DNA from 4 places in the Ensifer sp. ENS07 genome. Region 3 is predicted to be linked to each of the others. Evidence: predicted binding sites of a transcription regulator. Region 3 holds the regulator's gene; each other region holds the start of a gene.

Evidence for each region. The regulator LexA, encoded in region 3, represses DNA repair genes until DNA is damaged. The targets are predictions, from matches to a motif close to TGTTCNNNNTGTGTTCNG.
Region 1: IB277_RS10745 (ATP-dependent helicase) is a predicted target of LexA. The motif match lies at 5,282-5,299, and genes of this name have one in related genera.
Region 2: IB277_RS22850 (ATP-dependent helicase) is a predicted target of LexA. The motif match lies at 3,830-3,847, and genes of this name have one in related genera.
Region 4: dnaE (DNA polymerase III subunit alpha) is a predicted target of LexA. The motif match lies at 4,036-4,053, and genes of this name have one in related genera.

The regions. Positions count from the first base shown of each region.
Region 1 covers NZ_JACVBE010000002.1:721,945-730,169, forward strand. The annotation lists gene IB277_RS10715 (efflux RND transporter permease subunit) at 1-840, opposite strand, end outside; gene IB277_RS10720 (efflux RND transporter periplasmic adaptor subunit) at 900-2,081, opposite strand; gene IB277_RS10725 (cyclase family protein) at 2,399-3,220, shown strand; gene IB277_RS10730 (EthD family reductase) at 3,372-3,686, opposite strand; gene IB277_RS10735 (hypothetical protein) at 4,032-4,676, shown strand; gene IB277_RS10740 (carboxymuconolactone decarboxylase family protein) at 4,801-5,208, shown strand; gene IB277_RS10745 (ATP-dependent helicase) at 5,342-7,807, shown strand; gene IB277_RS10750 (adenylate/guanylate cyclase domain-containing protein) at 7,963-8,225, shown strand, end outside.
Region 2 covers NZ_JACVBE010000008.1:68,135-76,359, forward strand. The annotation lists gene IB277_RS22835 (adenylate/guanylate cyclase domain-containing protein) at 1-616, opposite strand, end outside; gene IB277_RS22840 (SRPBCC domain-containing protein) at 786-1,241, shown strand; gene IB277_RS22845 (intracellular growth attenuator family protein) at 1,438-1,596, shown strand; gene IB277_RS22850 (ATP-dependent helicase) at 1,695-3,764, opposite strand; gene IB277_RS22855 (hypothetical protein) at 4,140-4,319, shown strand; gene IB277_RS22860 (hypothetical protein) at 4,526-4,840, opposite strand; gene cysG (siroheme synthase CysG) at 4,834-6,306, opposite strand; gene IB277_RS22870 (nitrate reductase) at 6,278-8,225, opposite strand, start outside.
Region 3 covers NZ_JACVBE010000001.1:1,321,198-1,326,648, forward strand. The annotation lists tRNA gene IB277_RS06710 (tRNA-Asn) at 125-199, opposite strand; gene IB277_RS06715 (hypothetical protein) at 359-652, shown strand; gene IB277_RS06720 (thermonuclease family protein) at 875-1,609, shown strand; tRNA gene IB277_RS06725 (tRNA-Cys) at 1,762-1,835, shown strand; gene IB277_RS06730 (hypothetical protein) at 2,033-2,374, shown strand; gene lexA (transcriptional repressor LexA) at 2,463-3,185, opposite strand; gene IB277_RS06740 (hypothetical protein) at 3,421-3,717, opposite strand; gene IB277_RS06745 (hypothetical protein) at 4,041-4,673, shown strand; gene IB277_RS06750 (hypothetical protein) at 4,800-5,393, shown strand.
Region 4 covers NZ_JACVBE010000001.1:899,901-908,125, reverse strand. The annotation lists gene IB277_RS04525 (L,D-transpeptidase family protein) at 1-164, shown strand, start outside; gene dnaE (DNA polymerase III subunit alpha) at 274-3,771, opposite strand; gene IB277_RS04515 (hypothetical protein) at 4,190-4,759, shown strand; gene IB277_RS04510 (DUF5680 domain-containing protein) at 4,843-5,310, shown strand; gene IB277_RS04505 (lipoprotein-releasing ABC transporter permease subunit) at 5,479-6,789, opposite strand; gene IB277_RS04500 (ABC transporter ATP-binding protein) at 6,958-7,644, opposite strand; gene IB277_RS04495 (lipoprotein-releasing ABC transporter permease subunit) at 7,661-8,225, opposite strand, start outside.

The sequences.
Region 1 (8,225 bases), on a different contig from region 3:
GCCGTTGGAGCGCAGCGCCGTCGTGCCGGTGTCGGGACCGAGCGTGACGGTCGCCACATCGCGCAGGCGCACATTGTTGACGAGGATCAGGTTTTCGAACTGCTCCGGCGTCTGCAGGTCGGCGGTGGCGCGTACCGAGATGTCCTGGCTGGCGCTCGTCAGCTTGCCGGCTGGCACGTCATAGGAGGCATTGGCAAGCGCAGTGCGCAGGTTTGCGACCGTCACGCCGCGCCCGGCGAGCTTCGCCTGGTCGAGGTCGATGCGGAAGATCTTCTCCTGGTCGCCATAGACGGCAACGTCGGCCACGCCTTCAACGGCGGCGAGCCGGTCGCTGATCTCGTTTTCGACGAGCAGCGTCATGTCTTCCATCGACATCGTATCGGAGGTCAGCGCCAGCCGCATGATCGGCTGGCTGTCGGCATCGGCTTTCACGATGCTCGGCTCGTCGACATTGTCGGGAAGCTGGTTGCGCACCCGGCCGAGCGCGTCGCGAATGTCGTTGGAAGCCTGGCCGATATCGGTCGTGTCGGAGAACTGCAGCGTCACGCGGCTGCGGCCGAAGGACGAGGTCGAGGAAATGTCGCGGATGCCCTGCACGCGCGACACGGCCCCTTCGACCACCGAGGTCACCTCGCGGTCCATGGTCTCGGGTGCGGCGCCATCGAGCGTTGTCGTCACCGAGATGACCGGCTGGTCGACCTGCGGCAGCTCGCGGATCTCGATGCCGTTCCAGGCCGCAAGGCCGGCAACGACGATCAGCGTATTGACCACCAGCGCGAAGATCGGCCGGCGGATGAAGAGCGCGGTAAAGCCGGTCTTGCCGCGTTCGCGGGCCGACATCTGGCCGCCGGCGCTGCCTTGGCCGGCACCATGGCCGCTTGCCTGACTGTCGCCGCCGCTCACTTGGTTTCCTCCGCAACCTTCTGCGGTTCCTGCTTGTTCTCGCGGCCGGCGATGCGCACGGCGCCGCCGTCGCGCAGGCGCTGCACGCCTTCGGTGACGATCTCGTCGCCTTGCGACAGTGCGGCGTCCACCAGCACCTTGTCCGGGTTGCGCTGAATGATCTTCACCGGCACCTTCTCGCTCTTGTCGCTGGAGACGCGCCAGATATAGGAGCCTTCCGAACTCCACTGGATCGCCAGCGGATCGACCGTCGGATAGGTGTCGCCGTCAAAGGCCACGGTGACCGAGAAGGACATGCCCGCCCTCAGCTTGTCGTCGGGGTTTTCAAGCCGTGCGCGCACGCGCAGCGTCCGGCTCGCCTGATCGAGGCGGTTGTCGATCGCGTGGATCGCACCGTCGAGCTGGTTGCCCGGCTGGGCGATGGCGAAGGCGGTGACGGGCTGGCCGACGAAGATCTTGTTGGCGAAGCGCTCGGGCACCCAGAAATCGACGAGGATTTCCGAGCGGTCGTCGACGACGGCAATCGGCGTCGTGGTCGTGACGTAGTCGCCGACATTGACGGTGATGATGCCGACGACGCCCTTCGACGGCGCCACGATGTCGCGGCGCTTGAGGTCGAGCTCTGCGGTCTTCAGCGCCAGTTCGGCGGTCTGCATGGCGATTTCGGCGTCACGCACGTCCACGGCTGTTACCGCGCGGGCGGTGCTCAGGTTGCGGTAACGCTCGACCTTTTCGCGTGCGCTGTCACGTGTCAGCCTCGCCTGGTCGGCAGCAATCTTCTGGTCGTCGCTGTCGAGCTTGGCAATGACCTGACCCTGCGACACCTTTTCGCCGGAGCGCACGAGGATTTCGGTGAGGTTGCCGGTTGCCGTCGGCGTCACGGTGACGGAATGGATCGCCTCGCCGTTGCCGATCGCGTTCAGCCGGTCGTTGACAACAGACGTGCCCGAAGGCCGGACCATGACGAGAATGGCGTTGTTGCCGCCCTGCCCGCGGCCATTGCCGCGTTCGCCGCCCTCGCCGCCACCGGCGCCGGGCTTGGACAAGGCATCAATCAGCGGATGCGAAACACCAATCGCCGCCAGCGTTTCACCAGCACCAGGCACAAAACGCACCCAGACGGCTGCGCCCACGAGAAGCACAGCGGCGCTCACCGCAAGCTGTTTCCAAACCCGCATTCAAGTCTCCGAATTAAACATAAAACACGCCCCAGCGCGGCGCGGCCGGCGGTTCGTTCCGATTGTGCGCGGAGTATCCCTGTTCGCGCGTGTCGGGGCAACGACAGAATACCATCATTACGCAATTGTAATAAAAGCGAATTTGTTGGCGGGATGATGACGCACGGGGGCTTCGCTCGACGCCTCGCAGCTTTGTCCAGAAATTCACTAGAGAATTACCGTTTACAGCCGCCGACACTGCGCTATCCTGCAACCGCCGGCAGCGTGTTTCGGCCGGCTTTGCGCCTGTCTTCAGGCCTCTTGGGGGAGAGAAGTCGATGTGCGATGCCTGTGTCATGGAAACGGTGAAAGAGCGCATGCTCTCGCGCCGCAGCTTCTTCAAAGCCGCCGCGGTCGGAACCGCGGGTCTTGCCGCCGCAAGCGTGGGCGCGGCCCCGCCGGCGCTGGCGCAGGGGCATTCAAGCGTCACCGACCTGACCCACGAGTTGCACGAAGATTTCCCGACCTTCTTCGGCCAGCAGCAGTTCTTCCGCGAGGAGAAGTTCAACTACGCCAAAGACAAGTTCAACATGTTCGAGCTCCGGGTGAACGAACACACCGGCACCCATGTCGACGCGCCCCTGCACTTCTCCGCCGATGGCCTCTCGGTCGCCGAACTGCCCGTCGACAAGCTGGTGGTGCCGCTGGTGATTGTCGATATCAGAAAGAAGGCTGAGGCCGATGCCGATGCGCAGGTGACGCCCGACGACCTCAAGGCCTGGGTCGCCGCCAATGGCGAGATCCCGGAAAACGCCTGCGTCGCCATGCTGTCGGGCTGGGGCGCGCATCTGGGCACGGACAAGTTCCGCAATGCCGATGGCGGCGGCAAGCTGCATTTCCCCGGCTTCCACGTCGAGGCGGCCAAATATCTGATCGAGGAAAGCAAGGCGGCTGGTATCGCCGTCGATACGCTGTCGCTCGACCATGGCCCCTCGCCCGATTTCGCCACGCATTATGCCTGGCTGCCGGAGGGTCGCTGGGGGCTGGAGGCAGCAGCCAATCTCGACAAGCTGCCGGTCAAGGGCGCAACCCTCATCCTCGGCGCACCGAAGCACCGCGGCGGCACCGGCGGCCCGGCCCGCGTCTTCGCGCTGGCCTAGGCCCCCGGCCTATAGAGCACAACCAGGTTTTGGCTGAAGCGAGCCTGACGAGAGCAAGGTCGTTTACGCTTCGACGGCAACCACATGTTCCCGATCGTCGACCAGTTCCGCACTGGCTGCGTCACCATGGATCATGGTGCGCCAAAGCACCCTACCCTCCAACGACTTCGCTGATCTGCACGATGGGCGCGATGTCCGTATAGTTGGCGACATCCGCGGCAATCTCGGCGCGGTGGGGACCTAACGCCTCCTGGAATGTCTCGAGGCTCGGCGAGTAGACGTGGCACGCCGCGACGAACCCCGGCGCGCTTCCAGGCTCGCGACCCGCAAGGCCCTTATCGATCTCGTAGCGCAGGCAGGCATCGCCGAGCCGTTCCTGGATCAGTGGCATGTGGCGGGTGCGGTAGTAGTCGTGATCGAACTTCGAGCCGCCATCGGCCGGATAGTAGACGCTCATCTTGATCATGGTCGGGCTCCTGCCTGAACGCCGCTCCGAGCGTTCGAGGCTTCTTCTAGGTCACCGACCTATAGAGCACAACCAGGTTTTGGCTGAAGCGAGTTTGACGAGAGCAAGGTCGTTTTCGCTGTGCTTGTCGAAGCCGGTGACGACGGCACGGAAGTGCCTGAGTGCTGACGAAGCGTTCGACGAGGTTGCGATAGCGACAGAGGAAGGTGCTGAAGGACGCGCATCGTTTGTGGACGGCAACGATGCCGCGGGGTTGATCGAGCGCGGCAAAGGAAGGCGCTTGTTTGCGGGCAAAAGTCTTCGGGAGTATCTTGGGCAGCGGTACGGACAATGGCGGGGGTCGTCATGGGGCCGCATGCATTTTGCCTGACATTTGCGCTCGTCTCCATGGGCCTGCTTCTTGCGGGGTGTCAGACCGTGACTGTCCAGGCGGACGACAAGACCGGCCCGACCACGAAACTCGAGATCACCGGCATCCTGGATGACCATGGCAATCCCGACCCGGTCTTCAACGACAGCAGCTGCTGCAACCGCCGCCGAAGTGTTCCCGACCTGGCGCCGCTCACCATCGCGGCTTCGGCCGAAGACCCCGAGAGCGGTGTGCGCGACATTGCCGTCTGGATCTGGGCCATCAAGCGGTGCCGCTACGACGACAGCACGGCAGATTTTCAGATCACGCAATCGACCGTGGCCGCTGCAGGCACGGCTTCGGGCACATACCCACCCGGCAGTTCCGCGCCGCTCAGCCGCAGCTCGACGGCAACCGTTCGCATGGCCGACACGCCCTATGGCGCCTGCAACCCCAAGACCGTCACTGACGCCAGTGGCCAGACGCGCGTGGTTGCCGCGCAGCCGACGGGCTTTTGCGGCCGCAGGGTCTTCATCGTCACGCAGAACGGCAACGCCTATCAGGGCTCGAGCAAGGGCGTGCTGTTTACGACCGGACCCTTCGGCTCGAACAATCAGCCCTGCAACGAAATCCCCAACTGAACGCATCGGCGACGGCTTCCCCAAAACGCAGCGCTGGCAATCGCCGCGACGTCGGCTATCGTCACCGCTTCAGGCGACCGGCCGGCCCGCACACAACCGCCGAGAACAACAGCGAAGGAGCCCCATGAGCACCGTATCCCCGCCTCAGAACCCGGAAGCCGATCCGCGTGTCAAAGCCGTGTTCGACGACATTCGCACCACCCGCAAATCCGACTTCATCAACAATATGTGGCTGTGGCTCGCCTTCGATCCGGAGCTCCTGGAACAGACCTGGCGCGACGTGAAGGCGGTGATGGCAACGCCCTCGGCGCTCGATCCGCTGGTCAAGGAGATGCTCTATATCGCCGTCTCCGTCACCAATGGCTGCGGCTACTGCGCCCATTCCCATACGGCGGCGGCAAGGGCGAAAGGCATGACCGACGCCGAGCATGCGGACCTGCTCAGGGTGATCTCGCTTGCCGCACGCACCAACCAGTTGGCGACGGCGCTGCAGGTGCCTGTGGATACCGCCTTCGACAAGACAAAAGAATAGACCGCGCGACCAAGAATAAGCGGTCTCGAAATCGCCTGTCTTTCCACAGGCTTGGTGCGGCTGGCGCAGAAAACGGAATAAAAGAAGAACATCCTTTCTGGCCTTTCCCCACCGAATCACTACATTGAGCCGCATGATGAGTGGTTTCGACGATATTCCCTTCTTCGACGAGGAGCCGGCGCCGCGCAAGCAGCAGCCCGCCCCCGCAGGTATTCCGGCAACGGGCGGCATCGCCGCGCGCGCCATGGCGGCGCGCGATCGCGCCCAGCCGCGCCCGGACTATCTCTCCGGCCTCAACCCGGAACAGTCCGAAGCGGTCGAGACGCTCGATGGCCCCGTGCTCGTGCTTGCCGGCGCCGGCACCGGCAAGACCCGGGTGCTGACGACCCGCATCGCCCATATCCTTTCGACCAACCGCGCCTTTCCCTCGCAGATCCTGGCGGTGACCTTCACCAACAAGGCGGCACGCGAGATGAAGGAGCGCATCGGCGTGCTCGTCGGCCATGCGGTCGAAGGCATGCCCTGGCTCGGCACCTTCCACTCGATCGGCGTCAAGCTGCTGCGCCGCCACGCCGAGCTCGTCGGCCTGCGTTCCGATTTCACCATTCTCGACACAGATGACGTGGTGCGGCTGATCAAGCAGCTCATCCAGGCCGAAGGCATCGACGACAAGCGCTGGCCGGCCAAGCAGTTTGCCGGCATGATCGACGGCTGGAAGAACAAGGGCCTCGATCCCGCCCAGATCCCCGAGGGAGACGCCCGCGCCTTTGCCAACGGCAAGGGCCGCGAACTCTATGCTGCCTACCAGAACCGGCTCTTGACGCTGAACGCCTGCGACTTCGGCGATCTTCTTTTGCACCCGATCCGCATCTTCCGCATGCATGCGGATGTGCTGAAGGACTATCACGACAAGTTCCGCTACATTCTCGTCGACGAGTACCAGGACACCAACACGGCGCAGTACATGTGGCTGCGGCTGCTTGCCCAGCGCCCCAAGGGCGTACCGCAGAACGTCTGCTGCGTGGGCGACGACGACCAGTCGATCTATGGCTGGCGCGGCGCGGAAGTGGACAATATCCTGCGCTTCGAAAAGGATTTCCCGGGCGCCAAGGTGATCAAGCTTGAGCGCAACTACCGCTCGACCGAGCACATTCTGGGCGCTGCCGGTCACCTGATCGCCCACAACGAGGGCCGCCTCGGCAAGACGCTCTTTACCGACCGCACCGATCCGGATGATGAGAAGGTGCAGGTGCACGCCGCCTGGGATTCCGAAGAGGAAGCCCGCGCCGTCGGCGAAGAGATCGAGCAGTTGCAGCGCAAGAGCCACAAGCTCAACGACATGGCGATCCTTGTGCGCGCCTCGTTCCAGATGCGCGAATTCGAAGACCGCTTCGTCACGCTCGGCCTCAACTACCGCGTCATCGGCGGCCCGCGCTTCTACGAGCGCCTCGAAATCCGCGATGCCATGGCCTATTTCCGCCTCGTCTGCCAGCCGGCCGACGATCTGGCCTTCGAGCGCATCGTCAACACGCCGAAGCGCGGTCTTGGCGACACCACCGTGCGCACGCTGCACGACTATGCCCGCGCCCGCGACATCCCGATGCTGGCGGCGGCCTCCGAGATCATCGAGACCGACGAGCTGAAGCCGAAGGCGCGCAAGGCACTGTTCGACGTCGTCACCGATTTCCGCCGCTGGCAGAGCCTGCTTGAAACGACCGTGCACACCGAGCTTGCCGAGCAGATCCTCGACGAGAGCGGCTATACGGCCATGTGGCAGAACGACAAGACGGCGGAAGCCCCCGGACGGCTGGAAAACCTGAAGGAACTCATCCGCTCGATGGAAGCCTTCGAGAGCCTGCGCGGCTTCCTCGAACACGTCGCTCTGGTCATGGATGCCGAGCAGAACGAGAACCTCGATGCCGTCTCGATCATGACGCTGCACTCGGCCAAGGGCCTGGAGTTCGATACCGTCTTCCTGCCCGGCTGGGAGGAAGGCCTGTTCCCGCACCAGCGCGCGCTTGATGAGGGCGGCCGCTCCGGCCTTGAGGAAGAACGGCGCCTCGCCTATGTCGGCATCACCCGCGCCAAGCATCGCTGCCACATCTGGTTCGTCTCCAACCGCCGCATCCACGGCCTCTGGCAGTCGACCATGCCGTCACGCTTCCTCGAGGAGCTGCCGCTCGCCCATGTGGACGTGGCCGAGAATGAACAATCCTATGGCGGCTATGGTCGTGGCGGCTACGGCCAGTCGCGCTTCGACAAGGCTGATCCCTTCCAGAACAACTACTCCACGCCCGGCTGGAAGCGCGCCCAGCAGCACCGCTCCGACGCCACCCGCGACAACTGGGGCACCCGCTCCGGCCATGCGGTCGAGCGCATCGGCTACGGCGAAAGCGGCCCGCGCGGCCGCACGATCGACGGCGAGCTGGTGGCGAAATCGACGGCCACCGAACCCTCGCGTTTCTCGGTCGGCGACCGCGTCTTCCACATGAAGTTCGGCAACGGCAACATCGCCGCCATCGAAGGCAACAAGCTCACCATCGACTTCGACCGCGCCGGCCAGAAGCGGGTGCTGGATGGATTTGTGGAGAAGGCGTGAGGAGGTCGAAGCCCTCCTCACGTGCACTCCCTATGGACTGCACAACCATCGATCTCATGGCGCCAACCGGCGAAGTGCAATAATATTGCGGGCACAATTCTCGCGTTTGAACGAAACCATGTACCGATCTCCCTCGACGCAAAGTGGGTGGAGACATGTCCTGGACGAGCGCTGTTCGCAGCCTGCTGGAGCTGGGCGCCGCAAATGTTGCGGAGGGTGACCGTGAAGGCATCCTCGTCGCGAATGTCGCGGCCTGTGTGATCGTCGTCACCACCACGAGCTTTGCGCTCATCTACGCACTCTATGGCGAGCCGAGCCTCATCCCCCTCGTCTATGCCAATCTCGCGCTAGCCGTCGCGGCAGCCATGACTCCGCTTTTTCATCGCTTCGGCCGCGTCGCGTCAGGGCTTTGGGAATT
Region 2 (8,225 bases), on a different contig from region 3:
CGAGGCGATCGAACCAGGCGTCGAGGGCCGCGATCACCACGGCGGGTTCCGATGTTTCGGACAGCGCCGTGAAGTTGCGCAAATCGGCATAGAGTAGGGCCGCGCGAAGGGTTTCGCCGGTGCCGCGGGTGAGCGCTCCGGCGCGGACACGGGCGGCGCTGCGGCGGCCGAGATAGGCGTCGAGCAGAGCGGTGAGCGCGGCCCGCTCGGCAAGAACCGCCAAGGGCGCGACGGCAAAGCGCGCGACATCACCAAGCCGCGCCGTCTCTTCCGGGCCGAACGGGCGCGTCCCGGCCCAGCCGAGCGACGCGCGTTCATTCCCCGAACCGGTCGATTGTTGCAGCAGTGGCCCGAGCCCGGCCAGCCACTCCTCTCCCGCCCGGTCGGAGACGGCGCCGGCAAAGCCCAGGCTCTCGATCACCACGCCGGTCTCGGCTCGCCAAAGCCAGGTGCGGCGGGCGATGATCGGATGCGGCACGGCGAGCGTAAGCGCGCCGCCCGAGAGCGGCAGACCGTCGGCGACGAGCTGGCGGCCAAGGTCGGACAGGAATCGGTCTGGCTCCTGCGAGGCGCTTGCCTCGTCCACGAGCCAGGCAAGGGAGGCGGACAAATCCATGCCGAAGAGGATAGGGTCGAGCGCCCTATGGACAAGCCCTTTCCCGCCGCCGCGCTGCGCGCAAGTCAGGGGCGGACGGTGGCGCCGTCCGCCCCGGCGGTCTATGATTGCGGCAGCCTGCAGAAGGACTCTCAAGCCGCAGGCAGGCCAATCAGCAAAGGGAAGACCGATGCCAGAAGCCCTCGTCGTCCGCCGCGAAGCGCATATTCCGGCGCCACCCGCCGCAGTGTTCGCTCTTTTGACCGACCCGGAAAAGATCCTGCGCTGGATGGGAACGGAGGCCGACACCAAGGCGGAGCCCGGCGGTCTCTATCTCGTCAACGTGACCGGGGCCCGTTTTGCCCGCGGGTCTTTCCGCGAGGTCGTGCCGGTGCATCGGCTCGCCTATAGCTTCGGCTGGGAAGGCAGCGACATTGTCCCGCCCGGCTCGAGCCTGATCGAGAGCGACCTGATCGAGCAGCCGCCCGGAACATTGCTGCGCCTTACGCAAACGGGTCTGCCCAGCGCCGAACAATGCGCCGGCCATGCGGAAGGCTGGGCGCATTATCTGGAGCGGCTGGGCCAGGTTGCGTCGGGCCGCGATCCAGGCCCCGATCCCTGGCTCGGCCGCGACGGCGCGGCTTGATGCAGACGTCCCTTGCTTGCCACGACTGGTCCTGAAGGCTTGACGACGGCGCTGGAATGCCATGTTGCTTGGGATTGGCGCGAACCTGCGTTCACATCTTATTGATGCCAAATCAGGACGTTAGGCGGCATATGTCGTTGCGGTGCGCTGGCTGAACGCACCGGGACATGTATGAGTTTAGTCGGGATGGGAGCGAATGGACGACAACAACATCATCAAATTTGAACGACCAAAGCCGAAGAAGGAGGCCAGCCCTGTGCCGCGGAAGGCGTTGATTTGGCTGGCACTGATAGCCGCCTTGGTTGCGGTGTGGTCGTACTATCAGTTTATCGCGCCGCCGAGCTTGCCAGGCTAACAACGCTACAGACCGGCGGTTGGCGAGCGGCACGCGCTCCTCGCTTGGTCTGTCTGCAGACACGAGCGCACAATTCGCGAGCTCGCCACCGCCTTCGCTCACTTCCACATGGAGCGCATGCGGGCGCCGACGTCGATGCGGATCTGCTTGGCGCTTCGCTCGCTGGCGCTTGCCGAGATCTTCGGCCAGCTCGTCGTCTCGAAAAACTGAAGCAATGTCGCCGGGATGAAGCGGGTTCGCGAGGCGTAGACATGCCGGTCGCCCTGGGCGTTCTGGCCGTGGGTGAAGAAGCGCTGCGGCGTCACCAGGGAGAGATGATCGCGTGCCCGTGTCATGCCGACATAGAGCAGCCGCCGCTCCTCTTCGAGTTCGGCAGTTGTGCCCACGCCGAGATCGGACGGAATGCAGCCGTCGACGACGTTGAGCATGAAGACCGAGCGCCATTCCTGGCCCTTCGCCGAATGGATGGTCGACAGGATCAGATAGTCCTCGTCGAGCAGCGGCACGCCCGCCTGGTCGCTCGTGGCATCGGGCGGGTCAAGGGTCAGCTCGGTCAGGAAACGTTCGCGGTTCTGGTAGCCGCCGGCAATCTGCTCGAGCTGCAGCAGGTCGGCCTTGCGCGTGTCGGCGTCTTCATGGATCCGGTCAAGATGGGGCTCATACCAGGCGCGCGCAGCGCCAATCTCCTGCGGCCATCCGGGCTCGGCCCGTCGCAGACCGGACACCAGGTCGACGAAGCCGGTCCAGTTCTCGCCGGTCTTGGCGGGAGGCGGGATCTCAGCAAGAGCCGCGAGCGGTTCCGGATCGGCGGCGATCGCATCGAGGATCTTTCCAGCGGTCTGCGGGCCAATACCGGGCAGCATCTGCAGCAACCGGAAACCTGCGACGCGATCACGCGGGTTCTGCGCGAAGCGCAGGACTGCGAGCAGGTCCTTCACATGGGCGCTGTCGAGAAACTTCAGGCCACCGAATTTCACGAACGGAATGTTGCGGCGGGTGAGTTCGACTTCGAGCGTTCCGCTGTGATTGGACGAGCGAAAAAGCACCGCCTGCTGCTTCAAGGCGATACCGATCTCGCGGCCAGCGAGAACCTGCTCCACGATGTAGGCGGCCTGATCCGCTTCGTCCTTGACGGCGACGAGCAACGGGCGCTGCTCCGATTGCCTGTCCGTCCAGAGGTTCTTGGTAAATCGCTCCCGCGCCAGGCCGATCACGCCGTTCGCAGCGGCGAGGATCGGCTGCGTCGAGCGGTAGTTCCGGTCGAGGGTGATGACGTCGGCAGGCTCGGGCGAAAAGGCGTTCGGGAAATCGAGAATATTGCGAACCGTCGCAGCCCTGAAAGAATAGATCGACTGGGCGTCGTCGCCAACGACCGTCAATCCGTGGCCGCCGGGTCTGAGCGACATCAGGATCGACGCCTGCAGCCTGTTGGTGTCCTGATACTCGTCGACAAGAACATGATCGAAGCGTCCGCCGATATCTTCGGCAAGCTCCGGATCGGAAACCATCTGCGCCCAGTAGAGCAGGAGATCGTCATAATCGAGCACGTTCTGCGCCTGTTTGGCATCGACGTAAGCCGCAAACAGCGCCTTGAGCTGTTCGTCCCAGCCGGTGACCCAGGGATAGGCCGACTTCAATACGTCGCCAATCGAGCTTTCGGAGTTCACGACGCGCGAATAGATCGAAAGGCACGTTCCCTTTGTCGGAAACCGGCTTTCCGTCTTCGAGAAGCCGAGCTCGTGGCGCACGAGGTTCATCAGGTCGGCACTGTCCTCCCGGTCGTGGATCGTAAAATCCAGGCCGAGACCGATTTGTTCGGCATAGATGCGCAGGATCCGGGCACCGATGCCATGGAAGGTGCCGGCCCAGGAGAGCGCGTCCGTCATGACTGAAGCGTTGTCGCCAAGGACCTGGCGGCAGATGCGCGCGACCCGGCGGGTCATCTCGGCTGCTGCGCGTCGAGAAAAGGTCATCAGCAGAATGCGGCGCGGATCGGCACCGTTGACGATGAGATGCGCGACGCGGTGGGCGAGGGTATTCGTCTTGCCGGAGCCGGCACCGGCGATGATGAGAAGCGGGCCGCCGACCTGTCCTTCCGGCAAGCCGATACCGTGCTCGACCGCCTCACGCTGGCGGTCATTGAGTTTTTCGAGATAGGCGGCGCTCATGCGTTCCCGTTCGTTTTCGTCGCACTCAGTCACTGCCCGCATCGATTTGCATCCAAGAGACGGGCAGGAACAAAGAAAGAACTAGCAATTTAGCATCCAGATGAAAACCCTGACGTCGCCGAGTTTTCGCTCCTGCAACGTCGGAATGTCACTCTTCCAAGGTTTTGATGACCTGCGAGATCGCCGATGGGCTTGATTGCTGCAGGTAAGGCCAATCGGCCGTGGATCGAGATCTGTCGCGGGTGATCGCCGGCTTATCGATCGGCCTATACCTATGGCTGTGCGCCGCACGAAGAACGCGCGACGGCTTGTGGCCTTATATAGTAGATTAGAAATATGCTCCGCTCCTGCGTCCACTCGAAAGAGGAAGAGCACATGGACGAACGGAGCGTTGAAAATACCTGCGAGGCCACCGGCTCGACCGCCGAATTGCAGGAGATTGCGCGCAAGCTGGCGTCGCTCGCCCAAGAGATCAGGTCAATTGCAGCGACCCCGCTCGGCGAGACGGTCGTACTCGACGAAAGCGGCGATGGATCGGAAACGGCAGTCGACTGATGTCGGCCGCGGGGCAGCGGCTTTACTTGTTCGGTACAGGCATTCATTCCTCAATTGGGGGATGGCCGTGATCTGCCTGCGCGCTTAGAACCAGCCTACGGTGGCGACCTTGGGATATTCGGGACGTCGATACGAGGCGACGCCTTCGAATATCCCTTGGCGCGTCAGCAGACGCTGGTGTCTGTTCAGGGGCAGCATTGAGCTCGTCACGCTACGACCGTCATCGTCATTTCGATGTAGGCGGCAAGGCACAGGGCTGAAGCCAAGATGCCCGGCGTTGAAGGCACGGCTTGCATTATTTTCGCGAAGAACATACCGCCGGCGATGAGCAATCCGCCGAAAAGCAGACCGTGTTCTGCAACAGCGAGGCCGATGGCGCAGAGGTTCACGGCACTCGCAACCATGGTGAGGGGCGCTGCGGCCAGCGCAGCGTTCGATTGAGCCAGGAAGATGAGCCTGAAACGCGGCCAGCTGAGGCCGATGGCGAGAACGATGAACACCAGGGAGATGCCCATCAGCATGCTCCTGCGAGAGTGCACTCGATCGATCCGGCCTGCTTGTCTCGGGCCGAAAACACGTCGCCGACAGCGATGAGGACCGGGTTGTCGTAGCCGATCTCCGCTATGCCCAAGGGGATTGTCGCGAGCGCGCCGCGCCAGCTGCGTTCCGTCGGACGGCTGACATCGCTCATGATCACGGCCGGTGTTTCAGGTGAACGGCCTTCGCCGATAAGCTTTTCGGCAATCAGCCTCGCCGTTCGGCCACCCATGTAAAAGACCGCCGTGCTGCGCGGATCGGCAATGCCTCCCCAGTCGACATCATCGGGCAGGCCGCCGTGGCGGGAATGACCGGTCACCAGCCGAAGCGACTGGGCATAGTCGCGATGGGTCAGCGACAGACCGAGACGGGAGGCCATGGCGCTTGCGGCAGTGATGCCGGGGATAACATCGACGGGAATGTTCTCGCGGTCGAGATGGGCGATTTCCTCGCCGGCCCGGCCGAAAACCATGGGGTCGCCGGATTTCAGCCGCACCACGCGTTTCCCAGCCTTGGCGAGCTTGACCATCATGGCGTTGATGTCTTCCTGCCGGCAGCTTTCGCGGCCGCCGCGCTTTCCGACGAGCATGCGCTTTGCCTCCCGCCGGGCGAGTTCGAGCACGTCTGAAGAAACGAGGTCGTCGAAAAGGATGACATCGGCCGCTTGCAGCGCGCGCACGGCCTTCAGCGTCAGGAGTTCGGCATCGCCCGGTCCCGCGCCGACCAAAGTCACGTGACCGATGGCGGGGGCTCCCGCGAGCCTTTCGGCATCAGCAAAAAGCACCCCGCCTACGCCCTCCTCCGGCGTATCCATGGTCGAAAAGACGCGATCGGCAAAACGTTCCCAGAAGAGGCGCCGCCGGGGACCGGGTTCGATCCGGCGGTTCACCGCTCCACGAAGAGACTGGGCCAGCGCTGCCCAGGCCTTCAGGCTTTTCGGCAGCAGCGTCTCGATCTTGCGGCGGATCGTCTGGGCGAGGATCGGGGCGGCGCCATCGGTCGAGATTGCAACGATGACGGGCGAGCGGTTGACGATCGAGCCGAACTGGAACTCGCAGAAGTCCGGCTGGTCGATGACGTTGACCGGAACGCCCGCCGCGCGGGCGGCGGCGAAGAATGCCCGCGCCTCCGCCTGGTCCTCGCAATCGCCGACGGCGAGCGCGGCACCGTCAAGATCGGCGGGCGCCCAGTGCCGGCGGTTTAGCGTGACGCTGGCGGTGGGGTGTTGCGGGGTACGGCCGGCAAATGCCGCGAGCGCCTCGTCGTTCCCTTCAGCGTAAAGGTCGACGCGGGCGCCGCAGGCGGCCAGAAGCTCGACCTTCCACATCGCTCCGTCCGTTGCACCGGCCACCACGACGCGCCGGCCCTCCAGCGCCCAGAAGACGGGCAGCTTGGCGAGCGCCTCCATGCGGGCGGGTCCGTCACTCTGCGGCTGCTGCAAGACATCCATCGATGATCCCCCTGATTTCGGCGCGGCATGAGCCGCAATTGGTTCCGGCATTGAGCGCCACGCCGACGGCCTCGACGCTGTGGCAACCGCCGCGTACGGCCGCGACGATCTGGTTGACGCCAACACCGAAGCAGGAGCAGACGGTGGCGCCGGGATCCGGCTTGTCCGCCCCCGGACGGCCCGCGACGAGCGCGAAGCGCTTGCGCAGATTGGCGTGGTCAGCGCCGAGTTGTGCGATCGCCCAGTTGCGCGCGACGGCGACCGGTTCGCGCGCTAGGAAGAAGGCCGCGAGAAGCTGCGGACCATCGAAGAAGGCGAGCCTGATGTCGCCGGTCTGTGCATCCGCATAGCCGAGCGGCTCTACGCCTTGCGGGATCGCAAGAACGCGGCGGCACCAGCCGGCCCAGTCGTCCACCGGCTCGGCAAAAGCCAGTTCCAATCGCCAGCCGCCAGCTGCCTTCGCCAGCGCCCAATAGGCAGCATCTGGATCGACCGGCTTTGCCAGCGAGACAGCGAAGGCGTAGTGCGTCGCCTTGAACTTTCGCGCGGCGACCGCAATGTTCTTCGATGCCGGCTGGCCGGAAAGACGATCGGTGATCGGCGGCACGAGGACATCGATGCGTGCCTTCGCCGCAAACTGGTCGTTCCAGTGCATCGGCGCGAAGATGCTGCCGCGCGCCTGGCGCTCGGTGATGAGCGCACGCACGAACGCCTTGCCCTCAGGGCTTTCAATCTCGATAAGGTCGGCGTTGCCGACGCCGATCTCCATCGCATCACGCGGGTGCAGTTCCGCAAACGGTTCGGCGATATGGGCCGAGAGGCGCGCGCTTTTGCCTGTGCGGGTCATCGTGTGCCACTGGTCGCGGATGCGGCCGGTGTTGAGCGTGAACGGGTAATCGGCATTGGTGCGGTCGGTCTCTGCCGGGCGAACGGCCACGAACCGGCCTCTGCCGTCAGCGTGATAGAAGTTGCCCGCCGCAAAGAAACGGCTTTCGGCGCGCTTCTGGCCTTCCCGTTGGGGCCACTGGAAGGGCGTCAGCCCGTCGTAGTCCTCAAGCGCAAGATCGGCATAGGCTCCAATGTCGAAATCGCGGCTGCCGGCATTTTCGAAGGCCGAGAGCGCGGCATGTTCGCGGAAGATCGCGGCGGGCGCTTCGTAGGCGAAAGCATCGGTATGGCCCAGGCGGCGACCGACCTCGGCCAGTTGCCACCAGTCCGCCCGGGCTTCTCCCGGTGCGGCGAGGAACGCCCGCTGGCGCGAGATGCGGCGTTCGGAATTGGTGACCGTGCCGCTCTTTTCCCCCCAACCGAGCGACGGCAGCAGCACATGCGCGTGGCGGGCGGTATCAGTTTCTTTCAGGATGTCGGAAACCACGACGAAGGGACAGGCCCTGATCGCGGCCTCGACGGCGTCGGCATCCGGCATCGAGACGACGGGGTTCGTTGCCATGATCCAGAGCGCCTTGACGCGACCGTCTGCCACCGCCCGGAAGAGATCGACGGCCTTGAGCCCGGGATTTTCGGCAATCTTTGGCGAACGCCAGAAGCGCTGGACGCGATCGCGATCACCGGCATCTTCGATCGCCATGTGTGCGGCGAGCATGTTCGCAAGCCCGCCGACCTCGCGGCCGCCCATCGCATTCGGCTGCCCCGTCAGCGAGAACGGCCCCATGCCCGGCCGGCCGATGCGGCCGGTCGCAAGGTGACAGTTGAGGATCGCGTTGACCTTGTCGGTGCCCGAAGACGACTGGTTGACGCCTTGGCTGTAGCAGGTCACGACCTTCTCGGTTGTCGAAAACAGCCGGTAGAATTCGCGCAACTGCATCGCCGGAAGACCGGTCCGCTCGAGCACGTCGTCGAACGAAACACCGCCCGCTGCGAGCAAGGTATCACCGAAGCCGGCCGTATGCGCCGCGACA
Region 3 (5,451 bases):
AATGTAACCAAAAAAGCAAGGTGCAGCGGGGAGGTTTGATCGCTGGCGCTTTCAAGATTGCAGCTAAGCTATTGAAAAGCCTAAATGAAAAGGCCCGCACCGTGAGGTGCAGGCCTTTAGAAAGTGGCTCCCCGGGCCGGATTCGAACCGGCGACCTGTCGATTAACAGTCGAATGCTCTACCGCTGAGCTACCAGGGATCATCCGCGCCGCTGTTGTGCTGTGCGCTTCAGAAGTGAGGCTGCTAATACGCATGCTTTTCTGATTTGCCAAGCGCTTTTTTCAAAAAAAATGACAAGTTCCGTTGCGAGGCTGTGGAGAAGTCCCCAATTGTGGGAAAACACGCCGGATAGGGAATGATGAATAAAAACAGGAAGCAGACGCATTTCGGCATTGATCCGCAAACACGACAAGTCGTGCTGGGAAAATGGCGTATCGCGTTGCCCGACTCGCCCCTGCTGCGGATCCTGCTGGGTTCGCTGCTGGTGTTTTGTGGTTTTCTCGGTTTCTTGCCCGTGCTGGGCTTCTGGATGATACCGTTGGGCCTGATCGTGCTTTCCCACGACATTCCCTCGGTTCGCCGCCGCCGTCGTCGTCTGGCCGTCTGGTGGGCGCGCTGGCGCGGGAAGGCCAACTCCTCGAACGGCTCCTGAGGCGGACGCCGATTTAACGATCTTGTTGTCGAGGGCAGGGCGGTCGGCAGTTTTCGGTTCCTCGCGGCCGTCCCGTAGCAATTCCGAATCTCTCAACAAGGGCCGTGGCCGCGCAGGCGAATGACCGGTTCCTCGCGGTCTTCCCCTCTGTTGGGGTGCCCTCGAAAACTTTTCGGCAACCCATCAAACGCATAATGCGGTCTCGAATCAGGATGGGGACCGATGGCCAAAGCCACTACGAAACGTCGACGCCGCAGTTCGGGCCGAAGCACCAGCAAACAGGGCGGCATGGCGCCGTGGTATCTGGCCGCAGCGCTCACCCTTGGCGGCGTCATGGCCCACGACCATCGCGCCGAGTTGCGGCACTGGCCGGTGGTTTCCGATGTCATGGCCTTTGCATCGCGATCGGAAACGAAGCCGAAGCCTCAGCGCGCGGTTCCTGAAGCGCAGGAGCGCGTTGCGCAGCAGGCGGATAGGCACAAACCAAATCCGAAGCCCAACCCGGCGACGAAGGTTGTCCTGGCCGCCCCGGTGCCGTCGGTGAATGTCGGCGTCACGCCGCCAACCCCTCTCGTGCGGCCGAATGAAGAGGTGAAGACGGCATCCATCCGTACCGATCAGTTCTATTTTTGCGGCATTCGCAACGACAACTGCGTGATCGATGGCGCGACCTTCGTCTTCCATGGCGAGACGATCCGCGTCGCCGATGTCGATGCACCGCGAATCCGCCAGGCAAGCTGCGACAAGGAGCGTTCGCGCGGCTTCTACGCCAAGCAGCGCCTGCGCGAATTGCTGAATGCAGGCGACTTCAGGCTGATCTCGGCGGGAGGGCGATCAGATGCCAAGGCCGGCGAGAAACTGCGCCTGGTCACCCGCGGTGACCAATCTCTTGGACGTGTACTCGTTTCCGAGGGGCTCGTGCGGCCGTGGGAAGGGCGCCCGACGCCCTGGTGCTGAGATCAGCTGGGAGACGATCGGCGGACATCGTCGATCGTTCTGTGGAAAGTATCCGTCCTGCAATTCGACGGCGCGTTTTTCAGAAAATGCCTCTTGCGGTTTTTCTGCAATCATTCTAAATCCGCGCCAACGCTTGGTTATCCGAGCTGTGAGGCCTCGTGGCGGAGTGGTGACGCAGAGGACTGCAAATCCTTGTACCCCGGTTCAATTCCGGGCGAGGCCTCCAAAAATCTCACCTCGTTAAATTTGGTTTGGCGTTCTGCCTTAGGGCAGCGCGGTAAAATTCGCGACACGTCCGCGCAAGCCACGTCTCCTATGCCTCCGTCGGATCTTATCGCTTCGGTGAATTCGGTAGAGGGGGAACGATGACTCCGCTGAGATCAACCGCATCGGTAGCGTCCGTCAACATTAAGAACGGAGGCAATGGCATCAATGAAAAAGAGACTGATCCTGACGGCGTTGGCGTGTTTTGCGGCGACCGCTATGGAGGCGCGCGCGGACGACCTGGTTTTCCAGCTGAAGAACAACACCGGCGCGGTACTGACGAATTTCTATACGTCGCCGGTCGGCGTCAATGAATGGGAAGACGATGTTTTCGGTCGGCAGGTCCTGAACCCCGGCGAGAGCATGGAGATCACCATTGCCGACGGGCGGGACGTCTGCAAATACGACATGCGATTCGAATTCGAGGAAGGCTCGGCCCTCGATACGACCGAGGACACGCAGGATCTCTGCGAACTCGGCGAATACACGATCCACGAATAAGCGATCTGGATTTCAGGTCGCCTTAAATGGAAAGAGCCTCGCCACTTTCAGTGGCGAGGCTCTTTTGATTCGGCGTTCTGCCTGGAATTCAATGGTAGCGGCGGATCAGCCCGACGAGCTTGCCCTGGATTTTCACGCGATCCGGTCCGAAAATGCGCGTCTCGTAGGCGGGGTTGGCCGCTTCGAGCGCAATCGACGCGCCCTTGCGACGGAAGCGCTTCAGCGTCGCTTCCTCGTCGTCCACGAGCGCCACGATGATGTCGCCGGGATTGGCCGAGTTGCCGTTGCGGATGATCACCGTGTCGCCATCGAAGATGCCGGCCTCGATCATCGAATCGCCCTTTACTTCGAGGGCGTAATGCTCGCCGCTGCCGATCATGTCGAGCGGAACGGTAATGTCATGGGTGTTGTTCTGGATCGCCGAGATCGGCACGCCGGCAGCGATGCGGCCCATCACCGGGACGGAAACAGACGTGCTTTCGGCGACCGGCGCCGGCTTCGGCGTGGCAGGAGCGGCGGCCGGCGGCTTTCCGAGGCTGCCCTCGATCACGCTCGGCGAGAAGCCTCTGCGCGGCTGTTGCTGGCCGGCGGCGTAGGCTTCCGGAAGCTTGATGACTTCGAGCGCGCGCGCCCGGTTCGGCAACCGGCGAATGAACCCGCGCTCTTCGAGCGCCGTGATCAAACGGTGAATGCCGGACTTCGACGCCAGGTCGAGCGCATCCTTCATTTCATCGAAAGACGGCGGTACGCCCGACTCCTTCATGCGTTCGTGGATGAACAGAAGCAATTCCTGTTGCTTGCGGGTCAGCATGGCACGTCGCTCCAGAGGCGTGAAACAAATCAAGAACAGACACTATCTGTTCCATATGTGTTCCGCAAGTGCCTAAAATTCCGTGAATTCAGGCAATTGGCTGCTTCTGTGGGGGCGATTGGTCACTTTTGCGGGAGCGGGGCGGTTTTCGGCGACGGTTGCGTCCCAAAACAGCGCCGGGCAGGCCGGTCGCGCGCGTGATTCGAACGAATCGCGGCTCTCTTCGCGGAGAGACTTAAGTCGCTTGCGAGGCCGAGCAGGCGTCTTCGAACTCCTTCACCGTTTCGGCGCTGTTGTCTTCCGGAAGCACTGCGTCGGCCGCATCGGTCGCAACGGGCGTATCGCCGTCATAAACGAAGGACTGGATGTAGAACGCGAGCGCGCCCTTCCAAACATTGCGTCCATCGATCTGATGGCACGGCACGGCCCGTTCGAAATCGGTCTGGAGTTCATCCACCGTCGCGGCACTGAGCTTGACGTCAGGCATATTGGGCGATGCGACTATCGAAGCGAGAAGCAGGGCGGCAAGCACGGTGATCGTCCACTTGATGAAGGGGTGGGACTACGGGTTGGTAAACGATGTGAACCGCGCTTTCGTTCCGAAGTCCAGCAAGCATGGCGATCACTCTGCCATGTTCAACAGCTCTTTGCCCGCAGGCTGTGGCTGATTTGCGCCAGCCGCTCCATCTCAACCTCGTCTCGGCCGTTCTTCATGGACCGGCGCGGAGAATGCATCGGAGCTGCCAGCTTTCGCATCGGGCCTGGGGCGCGCAAAAATCCCTGCGGGGAAGGGCCTTCACCGTCTCGACAGGCCTCTAAAAAAAGATAACTTTGCGTGGAAAGTGGGGTGGTTGCATGCATAGATTGTCGTTGGTGGTGCTCGGCCTGTTGCTCACGGCTGGAGCGGCGTCTGCCGAAGAAGGGCGTTCGAATATCTGGAAACGGATCAACGCCTGGACGGTGGGATCCGATCCTTCCCTGGGAGGCTCGTGTTACGCGGCGACGAGCTATGACGCCGGCGCTATCCTTCGTATCGGCTTTTATCCGCGGGGATCGACGAACCTGGCGTTTCTTTCGATCGGCAATGCCGAATGGAAATCCATCGAGCCGCAGCGGGAATACGATGTTGCCTTGCAGCTCGACCGTGGTCGTCAGTGGCCGGCCGTTGCGTTCGGTGTTGATCTGACCGGCGCCAAGGCCCTTGTCGTCAACTTTTCCAACACCGACTTCTTTACCGAGTTCGTTCGCAAGAACACCTTGGCGCTGGCCTTCGAGGGGCGCGTCGTCGCGAGCCTCAGCCTGCGTGATTCGATGAAGGCGGTAAGCGAGATGTTCAAGTGCCAGGAGGCGGTGAGCGCCTTGATCCCGAATGGCGATCAGGGAGCGGCGAACGATCCCTTTGCGGGCGCCGGTGGCAATGCGCCGAACAACGATCCCTTTGCCGGCGGCGGCCAGACCAAGTCATCGAAAGATCCTTTCGCCATGTGATGGGCAGTCCGCTTGCCGCGGAGAGGTGAATATTCCTAAAATATTGCCTGGGATCGGCTAGGCACCCTCGACAGCGATGCGGGGACCTATCAAAATGCGGGCAAACGGGGGTTTTGCATGCGTAGATTGCTGGTCGGATTGGTAAGCTGTCTGATCGCCGCGGGATCGGCCGCGGCTGAGGAGTCCGAAATCATCAAGTGGAAGGATGTCGACGGCTGGACCGTTGCTTCCGACACCTCGATGGAGGGCTCCTGCTTCATCTCGTCGGTATTCGACGGCGGGGTCACCTTGCGCCTTGGGTTCTATCCCAAGGGCTCCGAGTCGCCGCTCTATATGAGCTTCGCCAGCGACGACTGGAGGTCGCTCGAGGTCGGCAAAGAGTACGACCTGACCTTCCGCTTCGACAAGACCGATCCCTGGAGCGCTTCGGCGACCGCTGCCGGTGATGCGAGCGGAAAGTTTCTGTTCGTGAACGTCACCGACGCCGAGTTCCTGACGGGCTTCGTGCGCAAGCGGGCCTTGGCCATCGCGTTTGAAGATCGCGTCATCGCGAATCTCAGCCTGCGCGGCACCGGCCCGGCGGCCGACGAGCTGATGAAATGCCAGCGGGCGGTCGACGAGATTATCGCCGACGAGGGCCGCAAGTCCAAGGAGAAGAAAGCCGACCCGTTCAGTGCACCGAGCGAGAAGCGATCGGCGCGGGATCCGTTCAGCCTCTGAAAACAGGTGGCCACGGGATCGGGCAGCGTTTCGCGAAGGCCGGACGGTGGCTTAGCAT
Region 4 (8,225 bases), 420 kb from region 3:
AGCGCACGCTGGCGCGCGTGACGATCTCCGACGATGTGCGCAAGCGCGTGGAAACGTTGCTCGCCGAGGGCTCATCGCTCTCGATTGCCGATGTGGAAAGCGGGTTGGAGACCGGTCAGGGCACCGACTTCATCACCATTACTCGGACACGTCCCGGCGACTGATCTGCGAGACCGGCAGACAAGCACCCGGCGAGCGTCCCGCCGCGGGTCGATAGGTTCCAAGCCGGCTCAATCGCCGCTCCACTGCAATTCAGTGGAGCCCCGCCTCGGATTACACCAGTTCGACGTCGATGACGCCCGGCGCCGAGCGCAATGCTGCAGCGATCTCCGGCGAAATCCGGAACTTCTCGTTCAGTTCAACCTCGATCTCGCGCTGGCCATTGTCCTTAATGACGACGAAGGAGACGAGCCCGTCGCCCTTCATGTTGAGGTGCGAGGCGATCGACTTCAGCGGCCCGGAATCGCGCACATAGACGCGCAGCGCCTTCTGCAGTTGCAGCGATTCTTCTTCGAGCGACCGCAGCGTCTGGATGCGCAGGCCGATGCCTTCCGGCCGCTCTTCCGCCGCCACGGTCATGACCAGCGACTTGCCGGGCTCTAGCAGGTCTCGATACTGGTGCAGCATCTCGGAGAACAGTACCGCCTCGAACTGGCCGGAGGAATCCGAGAAGGCGATGATTCCCATCTTGTTGCCGGTGCGCGTCTTGCGCTCCTGCTTCGAGGTTACGGTTCCGGCGAGCCTTCCGGCCGTCGCCCCCTTCTTCACAGCGCCGGCGAAATCGCCGAAGGTCTGCACGCGCATCTTGGCGAGCAGCGCATTGTAGGTGTCGAGCGGATGGGCAGACAGATAGAAGCCCAGAACCTGGAACTCGCGGTGCAGCTTTTCCGAGGCAAGCCACGGCGTGTAGGTCGGAAGCGCAATGCGCTCCGGCCCGGTGGCCGCCCCTGCGCCGAACATGTCGCTCTGCCCGCTCGTCTTGTTTTCCTGAGCCCGCTGGGCAAACCCGAGAATACGATCGAGCCCGCCGACCAGCTCCGCCCGGTCGTAGCCGAAGCAATCGAAGGCGCCGGCGGCAATCAGGCTTTCAAAAACGCGACGGTTGAGCAGCTTGGGGTCGATCCGGAGGCAGAAGTCTTCGAGGCTTGCGAAGGCCTTGTCGCCTCGAACCTCGACGATGTGCTCGACCGCTGACTCGCCCACGCCCTTGATCGCTGCAAGCGAGTAATAGATGCGGCTTTCGCCCGTCTGGAAGTGCCGGAACGAGGTCTGTACCGACGGGGCGATCACCTCGATGCCCAGACGCTTGGCATCCTGGCGGAAGTCGTTGACCTTTTCGGTGTTGGACATGTCGAGCGTCATCGACGCCGCCAGGAACTCCACCGGATAGTGCGCCTTCATGTAGGCGGTCTGATAGGACACGATCGCATAGGCCGCCGCGTGCGACTTGTTGAAGCCGTAGTTGGCGAACTTGGCGAGCAGGTCGAAAATGAGGTCGGCCTGCGGCTTCGACACCTCGTTCTTGACGGCGCCGTCGACGAAACGGGCGCGCTGCTTGTCCATCTCCTCCTTGATCTTCTTACCCATGGCGCGGCGCAGAAGATCGGCCTCGCCGAGCGAGTAGCCAGAGAGCACCTGGGCGATCTGCATCACCTGCTCCTGGTAAACGATAACGCCCTGCGTTTCCTTGAGCAGGTGGTCGATCTTCGGATGGATCGACTCGACCTCTTCCTCGCCATGCTTACGGGCGTTATAGACCGGGATGTTCTCCATCGGGCCTGGGCGATAGAGCGCCACGAGTGCGATGATGTCCTCGATGCAGTCGGGCCGCATGCCGATCAGCGCCTTGCGCATACCGGCACTTTCCACCTGGAACACGCCGACCGTTTCGCCGCGCGACAGCATCTCGTAGGTCTTCAGATCATCGAGTGGGATGCTCGCGAGATCGACCTCGATGCCGCGCTGCTTGACGAAATCGACCGCGACCTTCAACACCGTCAGCGTCTTCAGGCCGAGGAAGTCGAACTTGACGAGACCGGCCTGCTCGACCCACTTCATGTTGAACTGGGTGACCGGCATGTCGGAGCGCGGATCGCGATACATCGGCACCAGCTGCGACAACGGCCGGTCGCCGATCACGATACCGGCGGCGTGGGTCGAGGCGTGGCGGTAAAGGCCTTCGATCTTCTGGGCGATATCGAGAAGGCGGGCGACCACCGGCTCCTTCTCGGCCTCTTCCTGCAGGCGCGGCTCCTCCTCGATCGCCTTGGAAAGCGGCGTCGGGTTGGCGGGGTTGTTGGGCACCAGCTTGCAGATCTTGTCGACCTGACCATAGGGCATTTCGAGCACGCGACCGACGTCGCGCAAGGCGGCACGGGCCTGCAGCGAACCGAAGGTGATGATCTGCGCCACCTGTTCGCGACCGTACTTGCGCTGCACGTAGCGGATCACCTCTTCGCGCCGGTCCTGGCAGAAGTCGATGTCGAAGTCGGGCATCGAGACGCGCTCGGGATTGAGGAAGCGTTCGAACAGCAGCGAGAAGCGCATCGGATCGACGTCGGTGATCGTCAGCGCATAGGCGACAAGCGAGCCGGCGCCCGAGCCGCGGCCCGGCCCGACGGGGATGTCGTGCTGCTTGGCCCATTTGATGAAGTCGGCAACGATCAGGAAGTAGCCGGGGAACTTCATGCGCTCGATGACGCTCAATTCGAAGGCCAGGCGCTCGCGGTATTCCTCTTGGGTGTAGCCGGGCGCCATACCGAGTCTCGCGAGACGGTCTTCGAGGCCCTCCTCCGCCTGGCGACGCAGTTCGTCCGACTCGGCGCGCTCGGCCTCCTCCGGATCCGCCGTCGCGCCGGTAAAGCGCGGCAGGATCGGCCCACGGGTCTTCAGCATGAAGGAGCAGCGCCGGGCGATCTCGATCGTGTTTTCCAGTGCCTCGGGCAGATCGGCAAACAGCGCCGCCATTTCTTTGCGGCTCTTCAGATAGTGGTCCGGTGTCAGGCGGAACCGGCTGTCGTCCGACACCATGGCGTTGTGCGCTACCGCCATCAGGGCGTCATGCGCCTCATAGTCGGAGGGCGACGGGAAGAAGGCTTCGTTGGTGGCGACAAGCGGAATATCGAACTTGTAGGCAAGCTCGATCATCCGGCTCTCGTGCCGCCGGTCATGGCCACCGTGGCGCTGCAGCTCGATATAGAGCCGATCGCCAAAGAGATCATGCAAGGCTTCGAGACGCGCTTCGGCGAGCGCCGTGGAGCCCGCCTTCATGGCGATATCCACCGGGCCACCGGACGCGCCGGTCAGCGCAATCAAGCCCTCGGTGCCGCATTCGCCAAGCCAGGAGCGCGTAATGCGCGTCGCCTGGCTGCCCTCGCCGCTCAGATAGGCACGGCTGACGAGATCGACGAGGCGCGTATAGCCGTCATCGGTGGCGGCGATGAGCACGATCGATGGCAGCTTGGCGAGCTGATGCCCATGGCCGCGCCGATCCCCCTCGGTCTCGTCCTCCATGTCGATCGACAGCTGGCAGCCGGTGATCGGCTGCAGCCCGTCACCGGCTGCCTTCTGCGAGAATTCGAGGGCTGCGAAGAGATTGTTGGTGTCGGCGATCCCGATCGCCGGCTGGTTATCGGCGACCGCCTTGCCGATGACCTTCTTCAGCGGCAGAGCGCCTTCGAGCAAGGAGAAGGCAGAGTGGACGCGCAGATGCACGAACTGCGGATCCGTGCCGAGCGCCTCACTCGATGCTGCCTTGCTGTCGTCTGCCATTGTCGCACCCTGATTCCTGTCCAGTCGGAAGGATATCCCGTTTATCGCCCGTCATGTCCAGATTCCCCTGGCATGTCGTCCCCCTTATTCAACGGGGATGAGACGCTTTGCGGAGGTGCTTGAGAGAAGATGTTGACGCCCGCCTTCAGAGGCCGAGCGCAATGAAAGAGATGCTTGCGATGAACAGGCTCATCGACGCGAAGGCGGCGAGGTCACGAACAAAATCAGTCATAACATGGCTCCTTTTCCGTTATGTTTTTACTTTGTTCCATTTTTGTTCACGCGTCAAGCAGTGCACAGGCATTCTGTTCACGATGGTTAACATCGCGCCCGAATGCAGGTTAACTGACGACGAAGCCGCTTGAGGAAAGCGCGGCGCCCGCATATCAAGAGGAACGACCACGCGGAGCGCTCCGACATGCTTGCACGCCTGATTCTCCCCTTGCTGATCCTGCTTCCGACCACCGTCTCCGCAGCAGAGACGATAGACCCCGCCCGCATCGTCTCGGCGGCGACCGGCGACTGGAACAAGGACGGGAGCCAGGATCTCGCGCTCATCGTACGACCCGCCGAAGGCAGCGACGAGGACAACGGCATCTATCTCTACCTCACCGGCGACAACGGCGCGCTGGCATTAAAGTCGGCCATTCCGAACAAGGTCTGGGGTCAGTTCGAACTCGTCGGCCAAGCGCCGTCGATCGAGGCGCTGCCGAGCGGCTCGTTGCTCATCACCAGTCAGAACGATGCCATCGGGCGCGACCGCTGGGAACAGAAGCTGACGGTCGCCTATCGCAACTTCGACTTCGTCGTGGCGGGCTACACCTACTCGTCCTACGATACGCTCGATCCGGACAACACCGCGCAATGCGACCTCAACGTGCTGACGGGCAAGGGCAATTCGAACGACAAGCCAATCACCGCGAAAGGCGAGCTCATCCTTCTCAAGGACTGGAGCGACGATCGCGGGCAGAAGGCGTGCGGCCTGTAATAACCGGGTGATTGTTCTCTATTTGTTCTTTACAACTTCAGCGGATCGCGACATCCTCCGGCGCGAACGTATGAGGAACAATCATGGCCGCGCTCGAAGCACTCAGAGAATTCATCGTTGAAGCCAAATCAAAAACCTATGTCGGCGGCGGCGGGCAGCGACCGTCGTCACGCCCGGGTTCTCACGACATCGGCTACGAGCGGGATAGCTGGAGCTACCTCGACAGCTATTTCGGCGGGACCGATTTCGCAGGCCAGGAGACCGTGTGGCAGAATGACGAGCCGCACTGGGCGATGAACTACTTCGGGCGGATCATCCGTCCTGACCTCATAAACGGCGAAAAGGCAGGCGTCGTCATCAGGGCGGCGCTTCAGGCGATGTACCGCGACAAGCGGCATTTCCTCGGCGGCACGGAGTTCCGACACACCCATGGCTACTACATCGACAACAGCCGCGGCGACACCGCACATTTTTCCGGGCATGAGGTCATCTTCGTCGACGGCGAGGAAGCCTACGAGCTCGACTATCGCGGCGGTCTGATCAGGCGTTGAGGGCAAGGCCCGCGGCAAGTGACGCAAGAGGGCGCAGCGGTTCGCGAATCTGATGGATCGCGGCGCGCTTTGGACGCCAAACGCCGCGGATGGCCGGCGAAGGTGGTAATCGCTGTGTCAGACGCACGCATTCATTCAAGAAACGACGTTGCAAGTCACAGCGTGGGGTCAATCGTAACGCAAGGCTTGCACCGGATCGAGGCGCGAGGCGCGCCAGGCCGGAAAGATCGTGGCGAGGAAGGAAAGGGTCAGCGCCATGACGATGACGAGTGCAGTCTCGTCTGCGTTCATGTCGGCCGGAAGCTGGCTGAGGAAATAAAGCTCAGGGCTAAACAGCGTCGTTCCGGAGATCCAGGAGAAGAACTGTCGGATGGATTCGATGTTGAGGCAGACGACGACGCCGAGCGCCACGCCCGCGACCGTTCCGGCAACGCCGATTGCAGCCCCGGTCATGAAGAAGATGCGCATGACAGAGCCGGAGGTCGCGCCCATGGTCCGCAGGATCGCGATGTCGCTGCCCTTGTCCTTCACCAGCATGATCAGGCCGGAGATGATGTTGAGTGCCGCGACCAGCACGATCAGCGACAGGATCATGAACATCACGTTGCTCTGGACCTCGAGCGTCGAGAAGAAAGTCTTGTTGCGGTCGCGCCAGTCGGTGATGAAGATCTGCCGTCCGGCCGCATCCTCGATCGGCTGGCGCAATTCCTCAACGACATCAGGATGCTCGACGAAGATCTCGATCGACTGGACCAGTCCCTCGGCGTTAAAGAAGAGCTGCGCTTCTTCAAGCGGCATGAAGATGATCGTCGCGTCATACTCCGACATCCCGATCTCGTAGATTGCCGAGACGGTATAGGCTTTCACACGCGGGTTCATGCCGAGCGGCGTCACGTCGCCGTTGGGCGAGGTCAGCGTGATGGTACCGCCGACCGTTATGCCAAGCTGTTCGGCCATGCGCGAGCCGATCGCCACGCCAGAGCCGGAGGCAAAGCCGACGAGATCGCCGGACTGGATGTGGTCAGAAACCGACTTCATCTTGCTCAAGTCGTCGGCGCGGATGCCGCGCACCAGCGCGCCGGTCGAACTGTCACCGACCCCTTGCGCCAGAACCTGGCCTTCGACCATCGGGATCGCCATGGTGACGCCTTTGACGCCCGAGAATTTAGTCGCCAGTTCCGGATAGTTGTTGAGCGGACCGTCGATCGGCTGGACGATCATGTGGCCGTTGATGCCGAGAATGCGGGAGATGAGCTCGGTGCGAAAGCCGTTCATCACCGCCATGACGATGATCAGCGTCGCCACGCCGAGCATGATGCCGATGAAGGAGAAGCCGGCGATGACAGAGATGAAGGCTTCCTTGCGTCTGGAGCGAAGGTAGCGCCACGCCACCATACGCTCGAAGGCGGAAAAGGGTCGGCTGGAGGACTTTTCAGGCCGCTCTGCGGCCTGCACCCGATCTTCGGTCACGGCGGTCATCCTGCCTTCCCTCGCCTCATCACTTCGTTGCGACCAGCTTGTCGATCACCGCTTCGACGATCATCGAGGGCGGTCTAGATTTACGTCGAGAAACTTGTACGTGCGCCAGCGAAAGGCAGGCTGACGTGGCGGCGTCCGAGTGGTTGTCGCGTCCGCCCTCCGGCACACTCACTTCATCTCGACGACCTTGCCGTCTTCGATCGTCACCCGCCGATCCATCAGTCCGGCGAGCTCGTGATTGTGTGTCGCGATCAATGCCGCGAGGCCCGACTGCCGTGCCAGCGCTTCCAGCGCCTCGAAGACATAACCGGCGGTCTCCGGATCGAGATTGCCTGTCGGTTCGTCGGCAAGGAGAACGAGCGGCGCGTTGGCAACGGCGCGCGCAATCGCAACGCGCTGCTGCTCGCCGCCGGAAAGTTCCGCCGGGCGGTGATCGGCGCGGTGGCCGATGCGCATATAGTCGAGCAACGCCCCAGCCCGCTCCGCGGCTTCCGCCTTGGGCAGACCGGCGATCAACTGCGGCATCATGATGTTCTCGAGTGCCGAGAACTCAGGCAACAGGTGGTGGAACTGGTAGACGAATCCGATCTCGTTGCGACGGATCGCCGTGCGCCGATCATCGTTGAGCCCGCCGCAGGACACCCCGTTGACCAGCACCTCGCCGCTATCGGGGCGCTCCAGCAGACCCGCCACATGCAGCAGCGTCGATTTTCCGGTCCCTGACGGCGCGACCAGCGCCACGGTCTCGCCGCTTCTCAGCGTGAAGTCAGCACCCTTGAGGATGGAAAGGAACGTCTCGCCTTCCCCATAGTGTCGTTCGACGCCGGAAAGCTGCAGTGCCACGCGCGCATTCATTGAGGTGATGTCCTTGTCATTCGTAACGCAGGGCCTGCACCGGATCGAGGCGCGAGGCGCGCCAGGCCGGAAAGATCGTGGCGAGGAAGGAAAGGGTCAGCGCCATGACGATGACGAGTGCAGTCTCGTCTGCGTTCATGTCGGCCGGAAGCTGGCTGAGGAAATAAAGCTCTGGGCTAAACAGCGTCGTTCCGGAGATCCAGGAGAAGAACTGTCGGATGGATTCGATGTTGAGGCAGACGACGACGCCGAGCGCCACGCCCGCGACCGTTCCGGCAACGCCGATTGCAGCCCCGGTCATGAAGAAGATGCGCATGACAGAGCCGGAGGTCGCGCCCATGGTCCGCAGGATCGCGATGTCGCTGCCCTTGTCCTTCACCAGCATGATCAGGCCGGAGATGATGTTGAGTGCCGCGACCAGCACGATCAGCGTCAGGATCATGAACATCACGTTGCGCTCCACCTGGAGCGCGGAGAAGAAGGTCTTGTTGCGGTCGCGCCAGTCGGTGATGAAGATCTGCCGTCCGGCCGCGTCCTCGATCGGCTGGCGCAACTCCTCAACGACATCTGGATGTTCGACG